4 regions of the Phytobacter sp. V91 genome follow, and region 1 is predicted to be linked to each of the others. Evidence: predicted binding sites of a transcription regulator. Region 1 holds the regulator's gene; each other region holds the start of a gene.

Evidence for each region. The regulator LexA, encoded in region 1, represses DNA repair genes until DNA is damaged. The targets are predictions, from matches to a motif close to TNCTGTATGTACATACAGNA.
Region 2: mutH (DNA mismatch repair endonuclease MutH) is a predicted target of LexA. The motif match lies at 1,928-1,947, and genes of this name have one in related genera.
Region 3: metR (HTH-type transcriptional regulator MetR) is a predicted target of LexA. The motif match lies at 3,687-3,706, and genes of this name have one in related genera.
Region 4: uvrB (excinuclease ABC subunit UvrB) is a predicted target of LexA. The motif match lies at 3,795-3,814, and genes of this name have one in related genera.

What each region holds. Positions count from the first base shown of each region.
Region 1 covers NZ_CBFFRJ010000008.1:60,342-66,176, reverse strand. The annotation lists gene plsB (glycerol-3-phosphate 1-O-acyltransferase PlsB) at 1-1,010, opposite strand, end outside; gene ACSZO4_RS03060 (diacylglycerol kinase) at 1,152-1,520, shown strand; gene lexA (transcriptional repressor LexA) at 1,629-2,243, shown strand; gene ACSZO4_RS03050 (CsbD family protein) at 2,511-2,720, shown strand; gene ACSZO4_RS03045 (ABC transporter substrate-binding protein) at 3,041-4,705, shown strand; gene ACSZO4_RS03040 (ABC transporter permease) at 4,724-5,677, shown strand; gene ACSZO4_RS03035 (ABC transporter permease) at 5,680-5,835, shown strand, end outside.
Region 2 covers NZ_CBFFRJ010000031.1:27,648-33,482, forward strand. The annotation lists gene ptsP (phosphoenolpyruvate--protein phosphotransferase) at 1-952, opposite strand, end outside; gene rppH (RNA pyrophosphohydrolase) at 965-1,495, opposite strand; gene mutH (DNA mismatch repair endonuclease MutH) at 2,174-2,869, shown strand; gene ACSZO4_RS08645 (TerC family protein) at 2,933-3,646, shown strand; gene ACSZO4_RS08650 (YgdI/YgdR family lipoprotein) at 3,783-4,001, shown strand; gene ACSZO4_RS08655 (NADP(H)-dependent aldo-keto reductase) at 4,133-5,173, shown strand; gene lplT (lysophospholipid transporter LplT) at 5,216-5,835, opposite strand, start outside.
Region 3 covers NZ_CBFFRJ010000020.1:45,604-51,438, forward strand. The annotation lists gene pldB (lysophospholipase L2) at 14-1,009, shown strand; gene yigL (sugar/pyridoxal phosphate phosphatase YigL) at 1,035-1,835, shown strand; gene ACSZO4_RS06380 (carboxylate/amino acid/amine transporter) at 1,915-2,814, shown strand; gene metR (HTH-type transcriptional regulator MetR) at 2,702-3,655, opposite strand; gene metE (5-methyltetrahydropteroyltriglutamate--homocysteine S-methyltransferase) at 3,892-5,835, shown strand, end outside.
Region 4 covers NZ_CBFFRJ010000085.1:7,148-12,982, reverse strand. The annotation lists gene bioF (8-amino-7-oxononanoate synthase) at 1-1,022, shown strand, start outside; gene bioC (malonyl-ACP O-methyltransferase BioC) at 1,009-1,761, shown strand; gene bioD (dethiobiotin synthase) at 1,754-2,476, shown strand; gene ACSZO4_RS16990 (ABC transporter ATP-binding protein) at 2,418-3,140, opposite strand; gene uvrB (excinuclease ABC subunit UvrB) at 3,893-5,835, shown strand, end outside.

The sequences.
Region 1 (5,835 bases):
AAGTTCAGGTTAATACCGGCAGCGATATGCGGCGGTACCAGCCCCTGGTGATAAAGCACATAGGAGAGCAGCAGATAGTCCATGTGACTGCGGTGGCAGGGCACATAGACAATTTCATGGCCGTCGTGGGCGAGCTGGCGCACGCGCTCAGCGTTGTGCACGTTAATGCCCTGATACAGACGGTTCCAGGTGAAGCTTAAAATTCGGTCAGAGAGACGAATCATCTCATAGGAGAAGTTCGCCGCAATCTCTTCCATCAGGGCGACCGCGTTTTGCTGGGCCTTATCATGGGAGATTTTTTTGCTGCGGGCTTCGTCTTCCACCGCGCGGGCAATCGCTTTGGAGGCCAGCAGCTTGTTAAACAGATCCTGGCGTGCCGGCAGACGCGGACCGACCGCAGCCAGACGCTGGCGGGCGAAGTGCATACGCGCCACACGTGCCAGTTTTTGGGCGATAATTTTATCCGTGCCGTGCTCAGTCGCCATCCTGCGCAGCGATACCGGCGGCGAGAAACGGACAAAGCTGTCGCGACCAAGCCAGGAGATGGCAAAGAACTTCTGGATGCCGTTGAGCATCCGCAGCGGTGGATTCACTTCGCCTTTTTCGCGCCCCGGTGAGCGACCAAACATCATCGATACCGGTACCATTTGCACATCCAGATCGGGATGGCTACGGTGCAGATCGAGATAGTCGTGGAACAGCTTGATCGACTCTTCTTTTGGCGTGTACCAGGTAAATACCCGTGGCCCGCCATGAATGAAGATGTAACGCGGCAGTTCCACGCCGTCGATCTCAAGCGGTTGCAGCGGATCGGGCAGGTCATGTGCCAGACATTGAGCGCGTAACGTGAGCAAGTCGGCCTTCGAGTTGTACGGTAAAACGTACATAATAGGACGTGACGTATCGAGCCCCAGCTCCTGAGCGGGTTCTGCCGGGATCGACTTGCTTTTTACCAATACGCTTAATGGTAAATTAAGTAACTTGTAGTAAATTCGTGGCCAGCCGGACATAAACGATGTAAAGCCTCTGGTTAATAATGCCATTGCGTCGCAAGAATATCAGAAAGCGCGCACAAATTCTTTTGTACCTCTATAACCTTACATAGAGATTGATGTTCAATACATAATTCAATTCATAAAAAGGTTCTTTTAATGGCCAATAATACCACTGGTGTTACCCGCATCATCAAAGCGGCCGGTTATTCATGGAAAGGCGTCCGCGCCGCCTGGATAAACGAAGCTGCCTTTCGCCAGGAAGCCATCGCGGTCATTCTGGCAATTATTATCGCCTGTTTCCTTGATGTCGATGTCATCACTCGCGTATTGCTGATTGGTTCAGTGGTACTGGTGATGGTCGTTGAAATTCTCAATAGCGCCATTGAAGCGGTAGTGGATCGTATTGGCTCCGAGTTTCATGAGTTGTCCGGACGGGCGAAAGATATGGGCTCCGCGGCGGTACTGATGACCATTCTGCTGGCGCTCTTCACCTGGATTTCGCTGCTGTGGGGACATTTTCGCTGACAGATCCGGAATTGCGCTAACTGCTGGTTTTTTGCGTAATTTTGGTTTCAAAATCGCCTTTAGCTGTATATACTCACAGCATAACTGTATATACACCCAGGGGGCGGAATGAAAGCATTAACGGCCAGGCAGCAAGAGGTGTTCGATCTCATTCGCGATCGAATCAACCAAACGGGTATGCCGCCGACACGTGCGGAGATCGCACAACAGTTGGGGTTCCGTTCCCCAAACGCTGCTGAAGAGCATCTGAAAGCACTGGCGCGCAAAGGCGTGCTGGAGATTGTTTCCGGTGCTTCTCGCGGCATCCGTCTGCTGATTGAAGAAGAAGAGGACGCCGGTTTGCCTCTGATTGGGCGCGTCGCGGCAGGTGAACCCCTGCTGGCGCAGCAGCATATCGAAGGTCACTATCAGGTGGATGCCTCCCTCTTCAAGCCAAATGCTGATTTCCTGCTGCGGGTAAGCGGCATGTCGATGAAAGACATCGGCATTATGGATGGCGACCTGCTGGCCGTGCATAAAACCCAGGACGTGCGTAATGGTCAGGTGGTGGTGGCGCGTATTGACGACGAAGTCACCGTGAAGCGTTTGAAAAAACAGGGCAATACCGTTCATCTCCTGCCGGAAAACAGCGAGTTTTCGCCGATCGTGGTCAATCTGCGCGAGCAGAACTTCACCATCGAAGGTCTGGCCGTTGGCGTTATCCGCAATGGTGAATGGCTGTAACTCTTCGCACAAAACCGTGGCGATACACCCTGTTGCCACGTTTTTCCTTTCCTGATGGCCTCTCCTGCCGGCGGATACATCCCTGATTACCAGTCCCCTCATCTTCATCTCTCCATCATGCTTATAATTCTCTCTTTGATGGTTAAACATTCCGAATAAATCCACCGTTGCGTTATCACTGACTACCCTTATTAGCACGTTCAGCATTTTCAGAACGTAACGAGCCACAATGATTCGTTATTTACACTGAACGATGAGGACATGATGATGAATAAAGACGAAATAGGCGGTAACTGGAAGCAGTTAAAAGGTAAAGCGAAAGAGCAGTGGGGCAAGCTCACCGACGATGACATGACGGTGGTCGAAGGTAAACGCGATCAGCTGGTGGGGAAAATCCAGCAACGTTATGGATACGCGAAAGAGCAGGCGGAAAAAGAGGTCGTTGACTGGGAAAAACGCCACGATTACCACTGGTAGACCTTATTAACACCTCGCTTTATGGCTCTTTCATAAGAACTGTTTAAGATTGTCACGCGGCGGATGAGGCAGTGATTTAAGATAAAGTGACGCTGCGTGACTATCCCGACAGGGTGCTAAATACGCTGGTGCAGTTCTGCAACAGAATTCCCGCTGGCGGTGCAAATAAATAAGGTTTTTTTATTTTTCAAATTAAATCATAGAGATAATATAACTCATTCTTATTTTATAAGCCGTTTTACCCCACTTTTCTCTGATTTCAGAACTGGTATGTATCTTGCCTGTTAAATAGTGACATTTTATTTAACAGGGACAATGCCATGCTGAAGAAAAACTTATTGTTGCGTAAAGGCCACCTCGCTATCGCTGTCAGCGGGGCTTTGGCGCTGTTTACCTCTTTGCAGTCCCAGGCTTCAACGCTGCGCATCGCGATGACTGCCGCAGATATCCCACTGACGCTCGGTCAGCCCGACCAGGGCTATGAAGGAAACCGCTTTACCGGCATCCCGCTGTATGACGCCCTTGTCGAATGGGATCTGTCTCAGGGTGAAAAGCCGAGCGGCCTGGTGCCGGGCCTGGCGACTGAGTGGCATGTTGATCCGCAAAACCAGAGTCGCTGGATTTTTACCCTGCGTCCTGGGGTGAAGTTTCATGACGGTTCTGAAGTGAATGCCGATGCGATTGTCTGGAACGTCGATAAAGTGCTTAACAAAGCCGCACCGCAGTACGCGCCGGGTCAGATCGGCAACACGCTCTCCCGGATGCCGACCCTGACCGGTGCCGAGAAAATTGACGATCATACCGTCGTACTGACCACCTCCGAACCGGATGCGCTGCTGCCGTACAACATTACCAACCTGTTTATCGTCTCGCCGACGGCCTGGCAAAAAATGTATGACGCGGTTCCGGCCAGCACCGGCGATACCGCCGCACGCAGCAAGCTGGCATGGACGGAGTTTGCCGCTCATGCGGTGGGCAGCGGTCCGTTTAAAATGGAAAAACTGGTTCCCCGCCAGCAGCTTATCCTCGATAAAAACCCCGATTACTGGAACAAAGATCGTATTCCCCGGGTGGATAAAGTGGTGCTGATCCCGCTGCCGGAGGCCAATGCCCGTACTGCGGCCCTGCTCTCAAAACAGGTGGACTGGATTGAAGCTCCGGCCCCGGACGCCGTCGATCAAATTAAAGCCCAGGGTTTTAAAATCTATGCCAATACCCAGCCGCACCTGTGGCCGTGGCAGTTCTCCTTTGAGGAAGGTTCGCCCTGGAAAGACATTCGTGTGCGCAAGGCCGCCAACCTGTGCCTTAACCGCGCTGAGCTTAAAAGCTATCTCGGCGGTTATATGACCGAAGCCACCGGCGTCTACGAGGCGGACAGCCCCTGGCACGGCAAACCTGGTTTCCAGGTCAAATACGACCCGGACACGGCGCGTAAGCTGATGACCGAAGCCGGGTTCAGCGACAGTAAACCGCTGCATGTGACGGTAGCGACTTCAGCATCCGGCTCCGGGCAGATGCAGCCATTGCCGATGAACGAGTACATCCAGCAGAGCCTGAAAAGCTGCTTCTTTAACGTCGATATCAAAGTCAACGAATGGAACACCCTGTTCACCAACTGGCGTCTTGGGGCGAAAGATCCTTCGGCGAAAGGGATCGACGCGATCAACGTCAGCGCGGCGGTGAATGACCCCTACTTCGGCATGATCCGTTTCTCGACCGCTAAAGCCTTCCCGCCGGTGGCCACCAACTGGGGTTATTTCTCAACGCCGGAAACCGAAAAGCTGGCGACGGCGGTGAAACACGCGTTTACCCCGGCAGAAATGGATAAAGCGGCCGGTGAACTGCATGCCGCCCTGGTAGACCAGGTGCCGTTCCTGTTTGTCGCCCATGACGTTGGGCCACGCGCGATATCGCCTGCGGTAACGGGTGTTGTGCAACCGCAAAGCTGGTTTATCGACCTGAGTCTGGTGAGCAAGAAAGAGTAACAGTAACGGGAGCAAGAGATGATCAATACGCTGCTATATCGCATCCTGCTGGCCGTCCCCACTATGCTCGGCGTGGCGGTTATCTGTTTTATGCTGGTGCAGATAGCGCCTGGCGATCCGCTGGTGTCGGTGATGCCGCCGGACGCGTCGGAAGCGCTGCGCCAGACCTTAATGCAGGCTTACGGCTTTGACAAACCGCTGCCGTTACAGTTCGTCCACTGGCTGTGGCGGGCGTTGCATGGCGATTTAGGTATGTCGGTCGCCACCGGACGCCCGGTGATTGGCGAAGTGATGACGGCGGTCACTTACTCCCTGCGGCTGGCGCTGCTGGCGACCGTTATCGGCTTTGTGCTGGGGAGTCTGTTCGGCTTTGTTGCCGGCTACTTTCGTAACAGCATTATTGACCGTCTGGCATCGGTGTTGTCGGTCTTTGGCGTCAGCGTGCCGCACTACTGGCTGGGTATGCTGCTGGTTATCGTCTTTAGCGTCAAATTCGCGCTGTTACCCGCCACCGGCGGCGGGCCGATTGGCGAGGTGGGCTGGCAGTGGGACTGGGCGCATATGCAGTTTATGTTGCTGCCCGCCTTTACGCTGTCGGTGATCCCGACCGGCATTATCGCCCGCACCGTGCGTTCGCAGGTGGCCGATATTCTTAGCCAGGAGTTTATCGTTGGCCTGCGCGCTCGCGGGCTTAACGAATCGCGGATCTTTATGCACGTGGTGAAAAACGCGGCTCCTACTGCGCTGGCGGTCATGGGGTTGCAGGTGGGCTACCTGATGGGCGGCTCGATTCTGGTGGAGACGGTGTTCTCATGGCCTGGCACCGGCCTGTTGCTGAATACCGCCATTTTCCAGCGCGACCTGCCGCTGTTGCAGGGCACCATCTGGGTACTGGCGCTGTTCTTTGTGCTGCTTAATCTGCTGGTGGATATCCTGCAAACCAGTCTCGACCCGCGAATTAAGAGGAGCTGACGATGGTGGATACCGTGACAACCAAAGGCATTCCTGTTTCCTGCGCGCCGGGCGCCAGGCAAGGCTACTGGCGTGGCGTGCTGCACCGTTTGCTGCGTGACCCGGGTGGCGTGTTCGTCGGAGCCATTATCCTGTTTTTGCTGGTTCTGGCCGTGTTT
Region 2 (5,835 bases), on a different contig from region 1:
TATTTGGCCCCTGAATGTTATCGTCAAGATGGAACAACAAGCGCTGACCGAGGGTGCGTAAATCACCGGAGCGTTCTTTCAGATAGCCATCGCTGAGGGCGGCAAACTGCTCGGCAAAGCGCTCAATAACGGTTTTGACCGCCCACTCGGCAACCAGGCCTTTATCAACCTCGGCGAACAGCTCACGACGCAGGCGGGCATCAGACAACAGGTGCGAGTAGAGATCGAAAATAGCGGCCGTCTCTTTTTGCGCCCCAGCGGCAAAACGTTTGCTGTAGCGACGAAACTCACCGGCGGCCTCTTCCAGCGCACTGGTCAGTCTCTCGCGTTCAAGGGTGGTATTAAGGGTGGATGCCTCATAAACCTGCTCCATCAGCGGCAGGGTTTCATCCATCCATCCTTCAGCAATCGCCACCCCGGATGAGGCCGGTAGCGCCCGAATACGCGTCTGACGATACTGACCAAAGAGGGCATTTAACTGGGATTGTGAAAGGATCGCCGCCATTTGCGTGGCAAGCGTCACCAGAAAAGATTCTTCACTCTCATCGAACTGACGCAGTTCGCGCTGCTGAACCACCAGCACGCCAAGAAGCTGGCGGCGCTGAATAATAGGCACGCCAAGAAACGCCCGGAAGCGCTCTTCTTTTACCGCAGGAATGAATTTAAAGCTGGGATGCTTTTGCGCATCAGCCAGGTTGATAGGCTCCGCAAGCCTGCCGACCAGACCGACAATCCCCTGATCAAATGCAAGGGTGACCGTGCGCCCGCGCGGTTTTTTCAAACCACGCGTCGCCATCAGGTAATAACAACGTCTGTCATGGTCAGCAAGATAAACCGAGCACACCTCGGTATCCATGGCATGACAAATATCGGTGACCAGGATTTCCAGCGCTTCGTTTAAACGCGGCGCGCTGGCGACTTTTTCAACGATTTCTCGCAGTCGGGTGAGCATAATGTGCGTGGCTTAACCTCTTTTACGTCGCCAGGCAGGGGCATTTTGCGGCTTAGGTGGTGTTTCCTGAAGCGACATCACTGCACCTGCAAATTCTTTCATCACCCGTCGGTAAACATCGCGTTTAAACGACACTACCTGACGAACAGGATACCAATAGCTCACCCATCGCCAGCCATCAAACTCCGGGGTACTACTGGTTTGCATATTGACGTCGGCATCACTACTGACCAATTGCAGAAGAAACCACTTTTGTTTCTGGCCGATACAAACCGGCTTTGTGTCCCAACGCACCAAACGTTTCGGTAACTTGTAACGCAACCAGTTACGGGTAGAAGCAAGGATTCGAACATCTTTACGATTTAAGCCCACTTCCTCGAACAGTTCCCGATACATCGCCTGCTCCGGAGATTCACCAGGATTGATTCCCCCCTGAGGGAACTGCCATGAGTGCTGTCCGAAGCGTCTGGCCCACATAACCTGGCCCTGTCGATTACAGATTACGATACCCACATTTGGGCGGTAGCCATCGTCATCAATCACCGGACTACCTCAAAATAAACCTGAATCAAACGATTGTTTCACACTCGCGGAAAACGGTAAACCACTCAATTGCAGCGGCACAAACGGATAACAATTGAATAACCCACAGTTATCGCCATAGTTATAAACAGACACCCTTGCGCACATCGGGTTTTATTCACGTTTTCTGTGGATAGAGTTGTGAAGAACCCGAGGTTTACCGGGGTAAAACCCAGAGTAGTCTGAATAAGTGGATAATGTACAAAAAAAATAACTTTATTTCATTCATTAGGTTAGATGGATGATTGCCGTGTTTTCATCGCATAATGTGATGATCATCACTTAACCGATCCTTTAGCTGATGAAAGATCGAACAACGTCGTTTTTATCCACAGATTATGCCAATAAGTTAGACACATTTTGTGCAAAAATTGGATTTTCGTCGCACGTCAAGGCTGTAAATCGAAACAGTAGTGACACTTTTACCCAGTTATCCCATTTTTCTGTGGATAACATGGTGTAAGATCCTGTTTATTGTCAGTGACCAGATTTGGACAACTCTTTTTTTTGTTGCGCAACAGCAACAATGATGACGAAAAACACCTTATGAATCATATGTTTTTTTGTTATACATGGAAAAAGATACGTTGAATACATACAGTGCATAAATGCAGTTCGTTTTTTAACCAGGGTTTCTACATGTCCTCTCTTTCACCATTAACATCACCGCCCGGATCCGAAACACAACTTTTTTCCCAGGCGCTGTCGCTTGCGGGATATACCCTGGGGGAGCTGGCTCTCCTCGCCGGACTGCCGGTTCCCCGCGATCTCAGACGAGATAAAGGCTGGACAGGAATATTACTGGAGCGCTGGCTGGGTGCCAGCGCAGGCAGCAAGCCAGAGCAGGATTTCGCCCATCTGGGCGTCGAGCTGAAAACCATCCCGATCGACAGCGCAGGCCGCCCGCTGGAGACCACCTTCGTTTGCGTTGCGCCACTGACGGGCAATACGGGCGTCACCTGGGAAACCAGCCATGTGCGGCATAAATTACACCGTGTGTTGTGGATCCCGATCGAAGGCTCGCGTGACATCCCCGTTGGCGAACGCCGGGTCGGCTCTCCCCTGCTGTGGAGCCCTGATGAGGAGGAAGAAAATCAGCTGCGTCTGGACTGGGAAGAACTAATGGATTTGATCGTACTCGGCCAGGTTGAGCAGATAACCGCCCGCCATGGCGAGGTGCTGCAGCTGCGACCGAAAGCCGCAAACAGTAAAGCGCTCACCGAGGCCATCGGCGCGCAAGGGGAACCCATTCTGACCTTGCCACGGGGTTTTTATCTGAAAAAGAACTTTACGGGCTCCCTGCTGGCAAGACATTTCCTGAAGAACGGGGATTAGTTTTTTACCTCTGCCTGCTGCGCGCTTATAATCAGCGTTTCTTTTTTGGCAGGACCTTGATAGATGTTATTTGCATGGATTACCGATCCCAACGCCTGGCTCGCCCTTGGCACGCTGACGCTGTTGGAGATTGTGCTTGGGATCGACAATATTATTTTTCTTTCTCTGGTGGTTGCAAAGCTCCCTACCGCTCAGCGTAATTACGCAAGGCGACTGGGGCTAAGTGCGGCAATGATTATGCGGTTGCTGTTACTGGCTTCCATTGCATGGATTACCCGACTCACCACTCCACTGTTTGAGCTTTTCGACCACGCGGTCTCCGCCCGTGATCTGATCCTGTTCCTTGGCGGTATTTTCCTTATCTGGAAAGCCAGCAAAGAGATCCATGAAACGATCGAAGGAGAAGAGGAGAGCCTCAAAACCAACGTCAGTTCATTCCTCGGCGCTATCGTGCAGATCATGCTGCTGGACATTATTTTCAGCCTTGATTCCGTGATAACCGCAGTAGGTCTCTCTGACCATCTGTTTATTATGATGGCGGCGGTGGTTATCTCCGTTGGCGTGATGATGTTCGCAGCACGACCGATTGGCGAGTTTGTCGACCGCCATCCGTCGGTCAAAATGCTGGCGCTGTCGTTCCTGATTCTGGTTGGTTTTACCCTGATCCTGGAAAGCGTGTCGATTCATGTACCTAAGGGCTACATCTACTTCGCCATGTTCTTCTCGATTGTGGTGGAAAGCCTCAATCTGTTGCGCAATAAGAAAACCCCACTGTAATTCAACGCTTCCCCTCGCGGGGAGGCGCTGTTTATTCTGCCGTCTCTCCCACTTTAAGATTTTCCCCCTTTTTGACCATGCAACATCAGGTTATTACTACACTCATGTTAAAACGGGATTCGATGAGGATGAAAGCATGAAGAACTGGGCAGTACTGATCTCAGCGGTCGGATTAGCTTTTGCCGTTTCAGGTTGCAGTAGCGACTACGTAATGGCGACTAAAGATGGCAGGATGATCCTGACGGAAGGTAAGCCGCAGGTTGATGACGAAACCGGGTTGGTCAGCTATCGCGATCAGCAGGGCAATAAAATGCAGATTAACCGTGATGATGTTTCTCAGATCCTTGAACGTTAAAAAATTGCTTTAAAGGTCAGTGACCTGCTGGCCTTTTCTCACCTTACCCCTTTCACTTTTTTCTCCCCTCTGCCATGGTTATAGTCCTTTGTCAGTCATCTGACGTTGTATGTATGTAAAGGAAGTTGGCTATGCACTATCACCGTATCCCCCATAGTTCGCTTGAAATAAGCACCCTGGGGCTGGGCACAATGACGTTTGGTGAACAGAATAGCGAAGCCGACGCCCACGCTCAGCTGGATTATGCCATCAGCCAGGGCATTAACCTGATTGATGTCGCAGAGATGTATCCGGTTCCTCCGCGCCCGGAAACCCAGGGCCTGACCGAAACCTATGTCGGCAACTGGCTGGCAAAACGGAACAACCGCGAGAAAATCGTGCTGGCCTCAAAGGTCAGCGGTCCGTCGCGCAACAGCGACAGCAGCATTCGGCCGAATCACGCCCTGGATCGCAAGAATATCCGGATGGCCCTCGACGACAGCCTCAAGCGTCTGCAAACCGATCACCTTGATCTCTACCAAGTGCACTGGCCGCAGCGCCCTACCAACTGCTTTGGCACCCTGGGTTATAAATGGGCCGACGCAGCACCAGTGGTGACGCTGCTGGAAACCCTGGAGGCGCTGACCGAACTCCAGCGGGCGGGTAAAATTCGCTATATCGGCGTGTCGAACGAAACGGCCTTTGGCGTAATGCGCTACCTGCAACTGGCAGAAAAACACGATCTGCCGCGCATCGTCACCATTCAGAACCCCTACAGCCTGCTTAACCGCAGCTATGAAGTGGGTCTGGCGGAAGTGACGCAGTACGAAGGGGTTGAGCTGCTGGCGTACTCCTGCCTGGCCTTTGGCACCCGGAGCGGCAAGTACCTGAACGGGGCGAAACCGGCTGGCGCGCGTAATACGCTCTTCAGCCGCTTTACGCGCTACAGTGGCGAGCAGGCGCAAAAAGCGATTGCCGCCTATGTGGATATCGCCCGACGCCACAATCTCGATCCCTCACAGATGGCGCTGGCCTTTGTGCGCCGTCAGCCGTTCGTCGCCAGCACGCTGCTGGGCGCAACGACAATGGAGCAGTTAAAAGCCAATGTGGAAAGCCTGCATCTGGAGCTTAGCGAAGAGGTACTGGCAGAGATTGAAGCGGTGCATCAGGTGTATACCTATCCTGCACCTTAATTGAGACTGGTGCCGGGCGGCATCCTGCCCGGCACGCTTTATCTAACGACGACGTTGCCAAATCCACAGCGCGGTAATCGCCAGCGCGAAAATCACGCCAAAGCCGACGCCCACACCCACGACCGGGATCCCCACTTTTACCGCCAGCGAGTAAAGCCCGAGCATCAGCAGCATGGCCGTATTCTCGCCGAGATTCTGCACGGCAATCGCATTACCTGCGCCTACGGTCTGTTTACCCCGCTCCTGCAACAGCGCATTCAGCGGCACGACGAAAAAGCCGCCCAACAGGCCAATCAGCAGCAGGATGGCGTACGCCGGGAGCAATGCATGTTGTAACGAAAAGAAGGCAACAGCAACGCCAATTAAGATGCCGGCAGGCATACAACGCGCAACCGTCTCCAGCGTCACCAGCCGCGCCGCAAGACCGGCCCCGGCAACAATACCGACGGCAACCATTGCGTTCAGGTAGGTCGGCGTGGCGTTATCGGTGATCCCCAGCGCCACCGGCACCCACAGCACCAGCAGGAAGCGCAGCGTCACGCCAGCTCCCCAGAACAGGCTGGTGCCGACGAGCGAAAAGCGGGTTTCACCGTTACGCCAGAGCACCGAGCAGGCGTTAAAGAAGCTGCGGGTCATAGGGGTAAAACGCCAGGACTGACCGG
Region 3 (5,835 bases), on a different contig from region 1:
GAGGGCGTACTCAATGTTCCGGCACAACAAGGACTGGGAAACCAGAGAAAGCGCGTTTGCTGCGTTTGCGACAGGGCCGTTAACCGACTTCTGGCGTCAGCGCGAAGAGGCTGAATTTACCGGGGTGGACAATGTTCCGGTGCGATTTGTCCGCTTCCATGCTGCCATGCACGACAGGGTTATCGTGGTCTGTCCGGGTCGTATTGAAAGTTATGTGAAGTATGCTGAGCTGGCATATGATCTGTTCCATCTTGGTTTTGATGTGCTCATCATCGACCATCGCGGTCAGGGGCGTTCCGGGCGCATGCTGGAAGATACGCACCGGGGCCACGTGGTTAACTTCAGTGATTACGTGGATGATCTGGCGGCGTTCTGGCAGCAGGAGGTCGCTCCAGGCCCCTGGCGGCAACGTTATATTCTGGCGCACTCGATGGGAGGCGCTATCGCAACCTTGTTTGTGCAGCGCCATCCGCAGGCTGGCTGTGACGCCATTGCCCTCTGTGCCCCCATGTTTGGCATTATTATTCATCTGCCTGACTGGATGGTTCGCCCGTTGCTGGACTGGGCGGAAGGCTATCCGCGTATTCGCGAAACCTATGCCATTGGCACCGGGCGCTGGCATGCCCTGCCTTTTGCGCTCAATACGCTGACCCACAGCCGTGAACGTTATCGGCGTAACCTGCGTTTTTACGCCGACGAGCCGCAGTTACGCGTTGGTGGCCCGACCCTGCACTGGGTGCGGGAAGGTATTCTGGCCGGTGAGCAGGTCCTGGCAGATGCGGCTTCAGATACGCCGCCGATGTTAATTATTCAGGCAGAAGAAGAGCGTGTTGTGGATAACCGCATGCACGATCGTTTCTGCGATATCCGCGCCGCAGCGGGCTTTCCTTGCGAAGGGGGTAAGCCGCTTGTCATAAAGGGCGCGTACCATGAGATCCTCTTTGAAGAGGACGCTATGCGCTCGGTCGCGCTTCGCGCCATCGTCGAATTCTTCGATCGGCATAACTAATGAATTATTGAGGTATAAGGTTCTTATGTATCAGGTTGTTGCATCTGATTTAGATGGCACATTGCTCTCCCCCGATCACACTCTCTCCCCGTATGCGAAAGAGACGCTTAAGCTCCTGACTGAACGCGGAGTGAACTTTGTTTTCGCCACCGGACGTCACCATGTTGATGTCGGCCAGATTCGCGACAACCTGGGGATCAAGGCCTGGATGATCACCTCCAACGGCGCGCGGGTACATGATACCGACGGCAATCTGGTTTTCACCCACAACCTTGACCGCGATATTGCCACCGATCTGTTCGGCGTGGTGCATAACAACCCGGATATCATCACCAACGTTTATCGCGATGATGAGTGGTTTATGAACCGTCATCGCCCGGATGAAATGCGTTTCTTTAAAGAGGCGATTTTCCAGTACTCCCTGTACGAGCCGGGCCTGCTGGAGCCGGAAGGGGTCAGCAAGGTCTTCTTTACCTGCGAGAAGCATGAAACCCTGTTACCGCTGGAGCAGGCGATCAATGCCCGCTGGGGCGATCGTGTTAACGTGAGTTTCTCCACCCTGACCTGTCTGGAAGTGATGGCCGGCGGCGTGTCGAAAGGGCATGCGCTGGAAGCGGTATCAGCAGCGCTGGGTTACAGCCTGAAAGAGTGTATCTCCTTTGGTGACGGCATGAACGATGCTGAGATGCTCTCGATGGCGGGCAAAGGCTGCATTATGGGCAATGCCCATCAGCGTCTGAAAGATTTGTATCCGGAGCTGGAAGTGATTGGCACCAACGGGGACAACGCCGTCCCTGACTATCTGCGCAAACTGTTCCTTAGTTGATCTAAAGATCAATTATTGACCAGTCGTCAACTGAAGACTTCGCTACAATGAGTGCTCCTTATCCAGAGAGACATTCATTGTGGCGCTTCTCATCATCACCACGATCCTGTGGGCCTTTTCCTTTAGCCTGATTGGCGAGTATCTCGCCGGGCACGTTGACAGCTATTTTTCGGTGCTGATGCGCGTCGGGCTGGCGGCGCTGGTCTTTTTACCCTTCCTGCGCACCCGCGGGCTGCCGTTCAAAACCCTCGGGCTGTATATGCTGGTGGGGGCGTTACAGCTGGGTATCATGTACCTGTTCAGCTTCCGGGCGTACCTCTACCTGACGGTATCTGAATTCCTGCTGTTCACCGTCTTTACGCCGCTGTATATCACCCTGATTTATGACCTGCTGAGCAAGCGCAAACTGCGCTGGGGCTATGCGCTGAGTGCATTGCTGGCGGTGGTGGGGGCGGCGATTATTCGCTATGACAAAGTCAGCGAACACTTCTGGATGGGGTTGATGTTTGTCCAGCTTGCCAATATCAGTTTCGCCATCGGTATGGTGGGCTATAAGCGTCTGATGGAAACCCGCCCGATGCCGCAGCACAATGCCTTTGCCTGGTTCTATCTCGGCGCATTTGTGGTGGCGGTGACGGCCTGGTTTGCCCTTGGCAACCCGCAAAAACTGCCGACCACCAACCTGCAATGGGGCGTGCTTATCTGGCTGGGGGTTGTGGCTTCAGGCCTGGGCTACTTTATGTGGAACTACGGGGCAACGCAGGTGGATGCGGGAACGCTTGGCATCATGAACAACGTGCATGTTCCGGCCGGGCTGCTGGTTAACCTTGCCATCTGGCAGGAGCAGCCCCACTGGCCAAGTTTTATTATTGGTGCTGCGGTAATAATGGCCTCGCTGTGGGTCCATCGGCATTGGGTCGCTCCGCGCTCCGAACAAACGGCAGATGATCGCAGGCGTGGTTCCGCGCTGAGCGAATAAAGGCTTCGGTCACCGGTTGACGCTGTTCGCCATCGCGCGTGGCAGCGTACAACCGACTCCATAATCCCTCGCCCAGGGTCTTTGTCACCACCAGGCCCTGGCGTTCAAAACTCTCTACTACCCAGTGCGGTAATGCCGCAATCCCCATCCGTGCCGCCACCATCTGAATCAACAGCAGGGTGTTATCCACGCTTTTAAGCTGAGGGCTGACGCCCGCCGGTTGCAGGAAATGACGCCAGATATCCAGACGACTGCGTTGTACCGGATAGATAAGCAGAGTTTCGGTGGCGATATCCTCCGGCGTTATCCGCGTGCGGGCCGCCAGCGGGTGGTCAGGCGAGAGCACCAGACGGACTTCAAAATCAAACATCGGCGAATAGAACAGTCCGCTGCGCGGCAGAATATCGGAGGTCATCACCAGATCCAGCTCACCCTGTTGCAGCGCGGGCTGCGGATCGAAGGTCACGCCGGATTTGAAATCCATCTCCACCTGCGGCCACTGGGTGTGAAAGCTCTCCAGCGCCGGGGTCAGCCACTGAATACAGCTATGGCATTCAATCGCGATACGTAACCGGGTTTGCTGCGGTTCATTACAGGCCTGCAGGGCGCTGGTGATTTGCGGCAGCACCTGGTTTGCCAGTTGCAGCAGAATTTCACCCTGCGGGGTAAAGCGCAGAGGCTGACTTTTACGCACAAAGAGCCGAAAGCCGAGGCGCTGTTCCAGATCGCTGAACTGGTGAGAAAGTGCCGATTGCGTCTGATGCAGCGTCGTCGCCGCCGCGGCGAGCGATCCGCAGTTCCGTAACGCTTGCAGCGTTTTCAGATGTTTAATTTCGATCATGAAAGTCCTTCACTTCGGCGTGAACAATTTGCGCTTGAGGAATATACAGTACTTGCGAATTATAGCGGTGTAAACATCTGGACGGCTAAAATCCTTCGTCTTTTAAATTTATGGTGCGTTGGCAGCGTTCACTCACCCCGGTCACTTACTCCAGTAAGCTTCCGGGAATGAGCAAACTTGCCGCCTTCCCTAAATTCAAAATCCATTGGATTTACAATTTCTTAGAGGAAGCACATATGACAATTTTAAATCACACCCTCGGTTTTCCTCGTGTAGGCCTGCGTCGCGAGCTGAAAAAAGCGCAAGAAAGCTACTGGGCGGGGAAAACCTCCCGTGATGAACTGCTGGCAGTAGGGCGCGAGCTGCGTGCCCGTCACTGGGCGCAGCAGAAAGCGGCGGGCATCGATCTGCTTCCGGTGGGCGATTTCGCCTGGTACGACCATGTTCTGACCACCAGCCTGCTGCTGGGTAACGTTCCGGCTCGTCATCAGAACAGCGACGGCGCCATCGATATCGATACCCTTTTCCGCATTGGGCGTGGACGTGCGCCAGGCGGTGAACCGGCTGCGGCGGCGGAAATGACCAAATGGTTTAACACCAACTATCACTATATGGTGCCGGAGTTCGTCAAAGGCCAGCAGTTCACGCTGAGCTGGACCCAGTTGCTCGATGAAGTAGACGAAGCGCTCGCGCTGGGCCACCAGGTCAAACCGGTGCTGTTAGGACCGGTCACTTACCTGTGGCTGGGAAAAGTAAAGGGTGAACAATTTGATCGCCTGAGTCTGCTGAACGATATTCTGCCGGTCTACCAACAGGTGCTGGCCGAGCTGGCAAAACGCGGTATCGAGTGGGTGCAAATCGACGAACCTGCGCTGGTGCTGGAACTGCCGGAGATCTGGCTGGAGGCCTTTAAACCCGCCTATGATGCCTTAACCGGGCAGGTGAAACTGCTGCTGACCACTTACTTCGAAGGGGTCACGCCGAATCTCGATACCATCACGGCGCTGTCGGTTCAGGGGCTGCATGTGGACCTGGTGCAGGGTAAAGATGATGTTGCCGAACTGCATAAACGTCTGCCCGCTGACTGGCTGCTCTCTGCCGGACTGGTCAACGGGCGTAACGTCTGGCGTGCCGATCTGACGGAAAAATATCGGCAAATTGCAGCGATCGGTGGCCAACGTCCGCTGTGGGTCGCTTCCTCCTGCTCGCTGCTGCATAGTCCTATCGATCTGAGTGTGGAAACCCGTCTTGATGCCGAAGTGAAAAGCTGGTTTGCCTTCGCCCTGCAAAAGTGTGAAGAACTTGCCCTGCTGCGTGATGCGCTGAACAGCGGTGAGACCGCCGCGATTGAGGCCTGGAGCGCGCCGATTCAGGCTCGCCGTCATTCCACCCGGGTGCATAACAGCGCGGTGGCGCAACGTCTGGCGGCGATCACCGCTCAGGACAGCCAGCGTCATAACGCTTATCCGCTGCGTGCAGAAGCCCAGCGAGCCCGTTTTAATCTGCCTGCCTGGCCGACCACTACCATTGGATCCTTCCCGCAAACCACCGAAATTCGTGGCCTGCGTCTGGACTTCAAAAAAGGCAATCTCGATGCCAGCCACTACCGCACCGGTATCGCCGAACACATCAAACAGGCGATTATTGAGCAGGAGCGGCTGGGGCTGGACGTGCTGGTGCATGGTGAAGCCGAGCGTAACGACATGGTGGAGTATTTCGGCGAGCATCTGGACGGTTTCGTCTTTACCCAGAATGGCTGGGTACAGAGCTACGGTTCCCGCTGCGTGAAGCCGCCGGTGGTGATCGGTGATGTCAGCCGTCCGCAGGCTATCACCGTTGAGTGGGCGAAATATGCCCAGTCTCTGACCGACAAGCCGGTAAAAGGTATGCTGACCGGTCCGGTGACCATTCTGTGCTGGTCGTTCCCGCGTGAAGATGTGAGCCGTGAGACCATCGCCAAACAGATTGCGCTGGCCCTGCGTGACGAAGTGGCCGATCTCGAAGCCGCCGGTATCGGCATTATTCAGATCGACGAACCGGCTCTGCGCGAAGGCTTGCCGCTACGCCGCAGCGACTGGGAGGCGTATCTGGCCTGGGGCGTGGAAGCTTTCCGCATTAATGCTGCGGTCGCGAAAGATGAGACGCAGATCCACACCCATATGTGTTACTGCGAGTTCAAC
Region 4 (5,835 bases), on a different contig from region 1:
CCAGCAACGATTACCTGGGATTAAGTACTCACCCGGCGGTGATCCGCGCCTGGCAGCAGGGCGCCGAACAGTACGGCGTCGGCAGCGGCGGTTCCGGGCATGTCAGCGGTTACACCACGGCGCACCTTCTGGCAGAAGAGACGCTGGCCGACTGGCTGGGATACCCGCGCGCCCTCCTGTTTATTTCCGGCTTTGCCGCTAATCAGGCGGTGATCACCGCCCTGATGGCGAAAGAGGATCGTATTGTTGCCGACAGGCTAAGCCATGCCTCACTGCTGGAAGCGGCGAGCCTTAGCCCGGCACAGCTGCGTCGTTTTGCCCATAACGATACTGCCCATCTGGCGAGCCTGCTGGAAAAACCGCTAAGCGCAGAGCAACTGGTGGTGACTGAAGGGGTGTTCAGCATGGATGGCGATAGCGCGCCGCTGGCCGATATCCTCAGGGCAACCCGTAAGGCGAACGGCTGGTTGATGGTCGATGATGCCCACGGGATAGGCGTGTGGGGCGACGAAGGGCGCGGCAGTTGTGATGCCCAGCAGGTGAAACCGGACATTCTGGTGGTCACTTTCGGTAAAGGCGTGGGGCTGAGTGGGGCTGCGGTACTCTGTAGCGCGTCGGTGGCCGACTATCTGTCGCAGTTTGCCCGCCATCTTATCTACAGCACCTCGATGCCGCCTGCCCAGGCGCTGGCGCTTTGCGCATCTCTTAAGGTGATTCGGGGTGAAGAGGGGATGGCCCGGCGAGAAAAACTGGCCAGCCTGATTAGCCACTTTCGCCAGGGGGCGGCGTCGCTCAGGATGCAGGTCACCGCATCAAACAGCGCGATCCAGCCGTTGATTGTCGGAGAAAACAGCCGGGCGCTGGGGCTGGCCAGTACCCTGCGCGAACGAGGATGCTGGGTGACGGCGATCCGTCCGCCAACGGTGCCATCCGGCACGGCGCGTTTGCGGCTGACGCTTACTGCCGCCCACGAACCTGAAGATATCCACCAGTTGCTGGAGCTGCTGCATGACGCCGGTTAACAAACAGGCCGTAGCTGATGCCTTTGGCCGGGCAGCACCGCACTACCGCCAGCATGATGGGCTACAGCGCCAGAGCACGGCATTATTGCTCTCGCGTCTTGGTGAGCTACCTGTCCGCAAGGTGCTGGACGCCGGATGTGGCCCGGGCGCTACCGGGCATCACTGGCAGCAGCGAGGCGCAGAGGTGACGGCGCTGGATCTCAGCCCGCGAATGCTTGAAGAAGCACGCCTTCAGCGAACGGCGCAGCACTATATTCAGGGCGATATCGAGGCCATGCCTCTGCCTGAGGCACACTTTTGCCTTGCCTGGAGCAACCTTGCGGTGCAGTGGTGCAACTCCCTGCCGCAGGCGCTTAATGAGCTGTACCGGGTGGTGCGACCGGGAGGCGAGATTGCCTTCACGACCCTTGCCGGAGGCTCTTTAGCGGAGCTGCATCAGGCCTGGCAGGCGGTGGATTCCGGGGAGCATGCCAACCGCTTTTTACCGCCAATGCAGATTTACCATGCGCTGCGCGGCTGGCAGTTTACCGCTGGCGTGGAAACTATCACGCTGCATTTTGCGGATGCCGCAGAAGCCATGCGTTCACTCAAAGGCATTGGCGCAACCCATCTGCACGGCGGGCGCAGCGGTGGGCTGACGCGCGGCAAACTGCAGCAATTGCAGCATGCCTGGCCGCAGGAAAACGGACTTTTCCCGTTAAGCTATCAACTATTCTGGGGGGTTATCCGCCGTGACTGAACGTTATTTTGTGACCGGGACGGACACTGAAGTGGGTAAAACGGTCGCCAGCTGCGCATTGCTACAGGCGGCAAATTTACGCGGGCTGCGTACCGCGGGATATAAACCTGTCGCCTCGGGCTGCGAGATGACGCCGGAAGGGCTACGTAATAGTGATGCGCTGGCGCTTCAGCAAAACAGCAGCGTGCCGTTGCCTTATGCAATGGTCAACCCCTGGACTTTCGCTGAGCCAACCTCGCCGCACATCGTCAGCGCTGATACGGGCACGCCAATTGTGCCTGAGGAGATGTCTGCCGGATTACGTCAGCTGGAAAGCAGTGCGCAGTGGGTGCTGGTGGAAGGCGCGGGAGGCTGGTTTACCCCCTTGTCGGAGAGTTACACCTTCGCCGACTGGGTGATTGCCGAGCAACTGCCGGTGATTCTGGTGGTGGGGGTTAAACTGGGCTGTATTAATCACGCCATGCTCACAGCACAGGCCATTACCCAGGCCGGGTTAACGCTGGCCGGATGGATTGCCAATGATGTACAACCGCCTGGCAGACGGCACAACGAATATCTTGCGACCCTGCGGCGCGTGTTGAAAGCCCCTCTGCTCGGGGAAATTCCCTGGCTTTCACACGCGCCAGACGATGCGCAAAAAGGTCATTATCTCGATCTCAGCGTGCTGACTCCGGCGTCATCCAGTGCGAGAGTAGCCCCTCGTCCAGTTGCTTAACGTCCCCCTCGGCGACGTTACGTCCCCGATGCAGCAGGCAGAACCGATCCGCCACCCGGCGGATAAAATTCAGGTGTTGTTCAGCCAGCAGAATGGTCATGCCCAGATCCTGATTCAGGCGCACGATCAGATTCCCGAGCTTATGAATAAACGCCTGGCCCAGACCCCGGGTCGGCTCGTCAAGGATCAACAGGCGTGGGCGGTTGATCATCGCCCGCGCCATCGCCAGCTGATATTGATTATCTTCCGATAATCCGCTCCCTTTCACCTGACGAAAGGCATAAAGCTCTGGAAACAGATCATAAATTTCACTGCTTACCGCATTGCGGGGGGCCGGGCCTGCCAGCAGCGCGATATGCAGGTTCTCCTCGACCGTTAGCTGGGAGAAGATCCTCCTGTCCTGAGGCACATAACCGATGCCCATAGCCGAACGGTGCTCTGCCTGCCAGTGCAGCATATCCTGTGGGGGTCCACTGGCGTCCTGCCAGACCATACTGCCGCTTTCAACGGGTAAAAACCCGGTAATGCAGTTAATCAGGGTCGTTTTGCCCATACCCGGCAGGCCGATAACGGAGGTACAGACGCCTGGAACTAAATCGAGGTCGACGTTCCACAACGTATGCTGATTGCCGTAATACTGGTTCACTGAACGTAAGCTCAACATAATCCGCTCCTTCTCTCGATTTGAGGTCAGGATCAGTCTGCAAAAGGCTTGCCAAAACGTAAAAGGTGTTTGCTTTTCAGATAAGGATGAGAAAACAGGTATTTAAAATCCCTTTTCGCCAAAAATGGCGAAAATCCGTGCACTTTGTCAGTGCTTACCCTGACGCTTATGGTGCAGCAAAATGGGTAAAATGTGAGCACGATCGCAGGCGGTTTTGCCGTTTCGTTAGCAATTATTCTGCGAAAATAAGCGATAAAAATTTTTTACGACGCTAAAAACACAGCCAGTCAGCAATCTGTGGACTCAGGGTGCGCATGGGCTGGAGAGAGTTATCCACTATTCCTGTGGATAACCTTGTGTATTAGAGTTAGAAAAAGTGCGATAAGCGAGTAAACACGCGGCCTGCGCCTGAATTGATGCGAAAGGCGGCTTTTGATGAAAAGTGTTTTTTATCAATTAGTTAAATAAAAGCAATGGTTGTAAGAAAAGTGTCACCCGCTGCCACAAAACTTTCATTACCTCCCTTGACAAATGTTAAAAAACGAAATGTTCTGGGGATAACCCGTAAGGGCAGGTGTTTTGTTCCAGTCTGGTCGGTTTTCATGGTCAGCAAACACTGTTGCGACCCTGGCTAGTACAGATCCACGATAATGCCACTGTTTTTTCATCCAGTATATATTACTGGCAAATCTCCGCGTGGTGAGTAAAATTACTTTCCTGCCCGCTCATTCCTTCATCAGGTAGCTGTTCACATGAGTAAACCGATAAAACTGCATTCTGCTTTTCGCCCCTCTGGCGATCAGCCTGAGGCTATCCGCCGCCTGAAAGAAGGCCTTGAAGATGGGCTGGCGCATCAGACGCTGCTCGGGGTGACGGGTTCAGGTAAAACCTTCACCATCGCCAACGTGATTGCCGATTTGCAGCGCCCGACCATGGTACTGGCGCCCAATAAAACCCTGGCGGCCCAGTTGTATGGCGAAATGAAAGAGTTCTTCCCGGAAAATGCGGTGGAGTATTTTGTTTCCTACTACGACTACTACCAGCCTGAAGCCTATGTGCCAAGCTCAGATACCTTTATTGAAAAAGATGCCTCAGTGAATGAGCACATTGAGCAGATGCGTCTGTCGGCGACCAAAGCGCTGCTCGAACGCCGGGACGTGATTGTGGTGGCGTCGGTGTCGGCCATTTACGGTCTGGGCGACCCGGATCTGTATCTGAAGATGATGCTGCACCTGACCAACGGCATGATTATCGATCAGCGTTCAATCCTGCGTCGTCTGGCGGAGCTGCAATATACCCGCAATGACCAGGCTTTCCAGCGCGGGACGTTCCGCGTGCGTGGGGAGGTGATTGATATTTTCCCGGCGGAGTCTGACGATATTGCCCTGCGCGTTGAGCTGTTCGATGAAGAGGTGGAACGGCTGTCCCTGTTTGATCCGCTGACCGGGCAGGTGGAATCGGTGATCCCCCGTTTTACCGTCTACCCCAAGACCCACTACGTCACGCCGCGTGAACGTATTGTGCAGGCGATGGAAGAGATCAAAAGCGAGCTGGTTATTCGCCGAAAATCGCTGATGGACAATAACAAACTGCTGGAAGAGCAGCGTCTGACCCAGCGTACCCAGTTTGATCTGGAGATGATGAACGAGCTGGGATATTGCTCGGGGATTGAAAACTACTCGCGCTATCTGTCCGGGCGTGGGCCGGGTGAGCCGCCGCCGACGCTGTTCGATTACCTGCCTGCCGATGGCCTGCTGGTGATTGATGAATCTCACGTTACCATTCCGCAGATTGGCGGCATGTATAAAGGCGACAGGGCGCGCAAAGAGACGCTGGTGGAGTACGGCTTCCGTTTACCCTCAGCCCTCGACAACCGTCCGCTGCGCTTTGAAGAGTTTGAAGCCCTCGCACCGCAGACCATTTATGTCTCTGCGACGCCTGGCAACTATGAGCTGGAAAAATCGGGCGATGAAGTGATTGACCAGGTGGTGCGTCCCACTGGCCTGCTTGACCCGGTCATTGAAGTTCGCCCAGTGGCGACACAGGTCGACGATTTGCTCTCCGAAATTCGCAAACGCTCACCCATTAACGAGCGCGTGCTGGTGACGACCTTAACCAAGCGGATGGCGGAAGATCTGACGGAATATCTGGAAGAGCATGGAGAGAAGGTGCGCTATCTGCACTCGGATATCGATACCGTCGAACGTATGGAGATCATCCGCGATTTGCGCCTTGGGGAGTTCGACGTGCTGGTCGGCATCAACCTGCTGCGTGAAGGCCTGGATATGCCGGAAGTCTCGCTGGTGGCGATTCTGGATGCCGATAAAGAAGGCTTCCTGCGCTCCGAGCGCTCACTGATCCAGACCATTGGTCGCGCGGCCCGTAACATCAACGGTAAAGCTATTCTGTATGGCGATAAAATCACGCCGTCGATGGCTCGCGCCATTGGCGAAACCGAGCGTCGTCGCGAGAAGCAGCATCAGTACAATGAAGATCACGGCATTACGCCGCAGGGCCTGAATAAGAAAGTGGTCGATATTCTTAGCCTTGGGGAAAGCCTCGCTAAAACCCGGGCGAAGAGCCGCGGAAAATCCCGGACTCCGGCTCAGGCAGACGCCGCCGAGCGGGCGCTGACGCCAAAAGCGTTGCAGCAAAAAATTCATGAGCTTGAAGGGCAGATGATGCAGCATGCGCA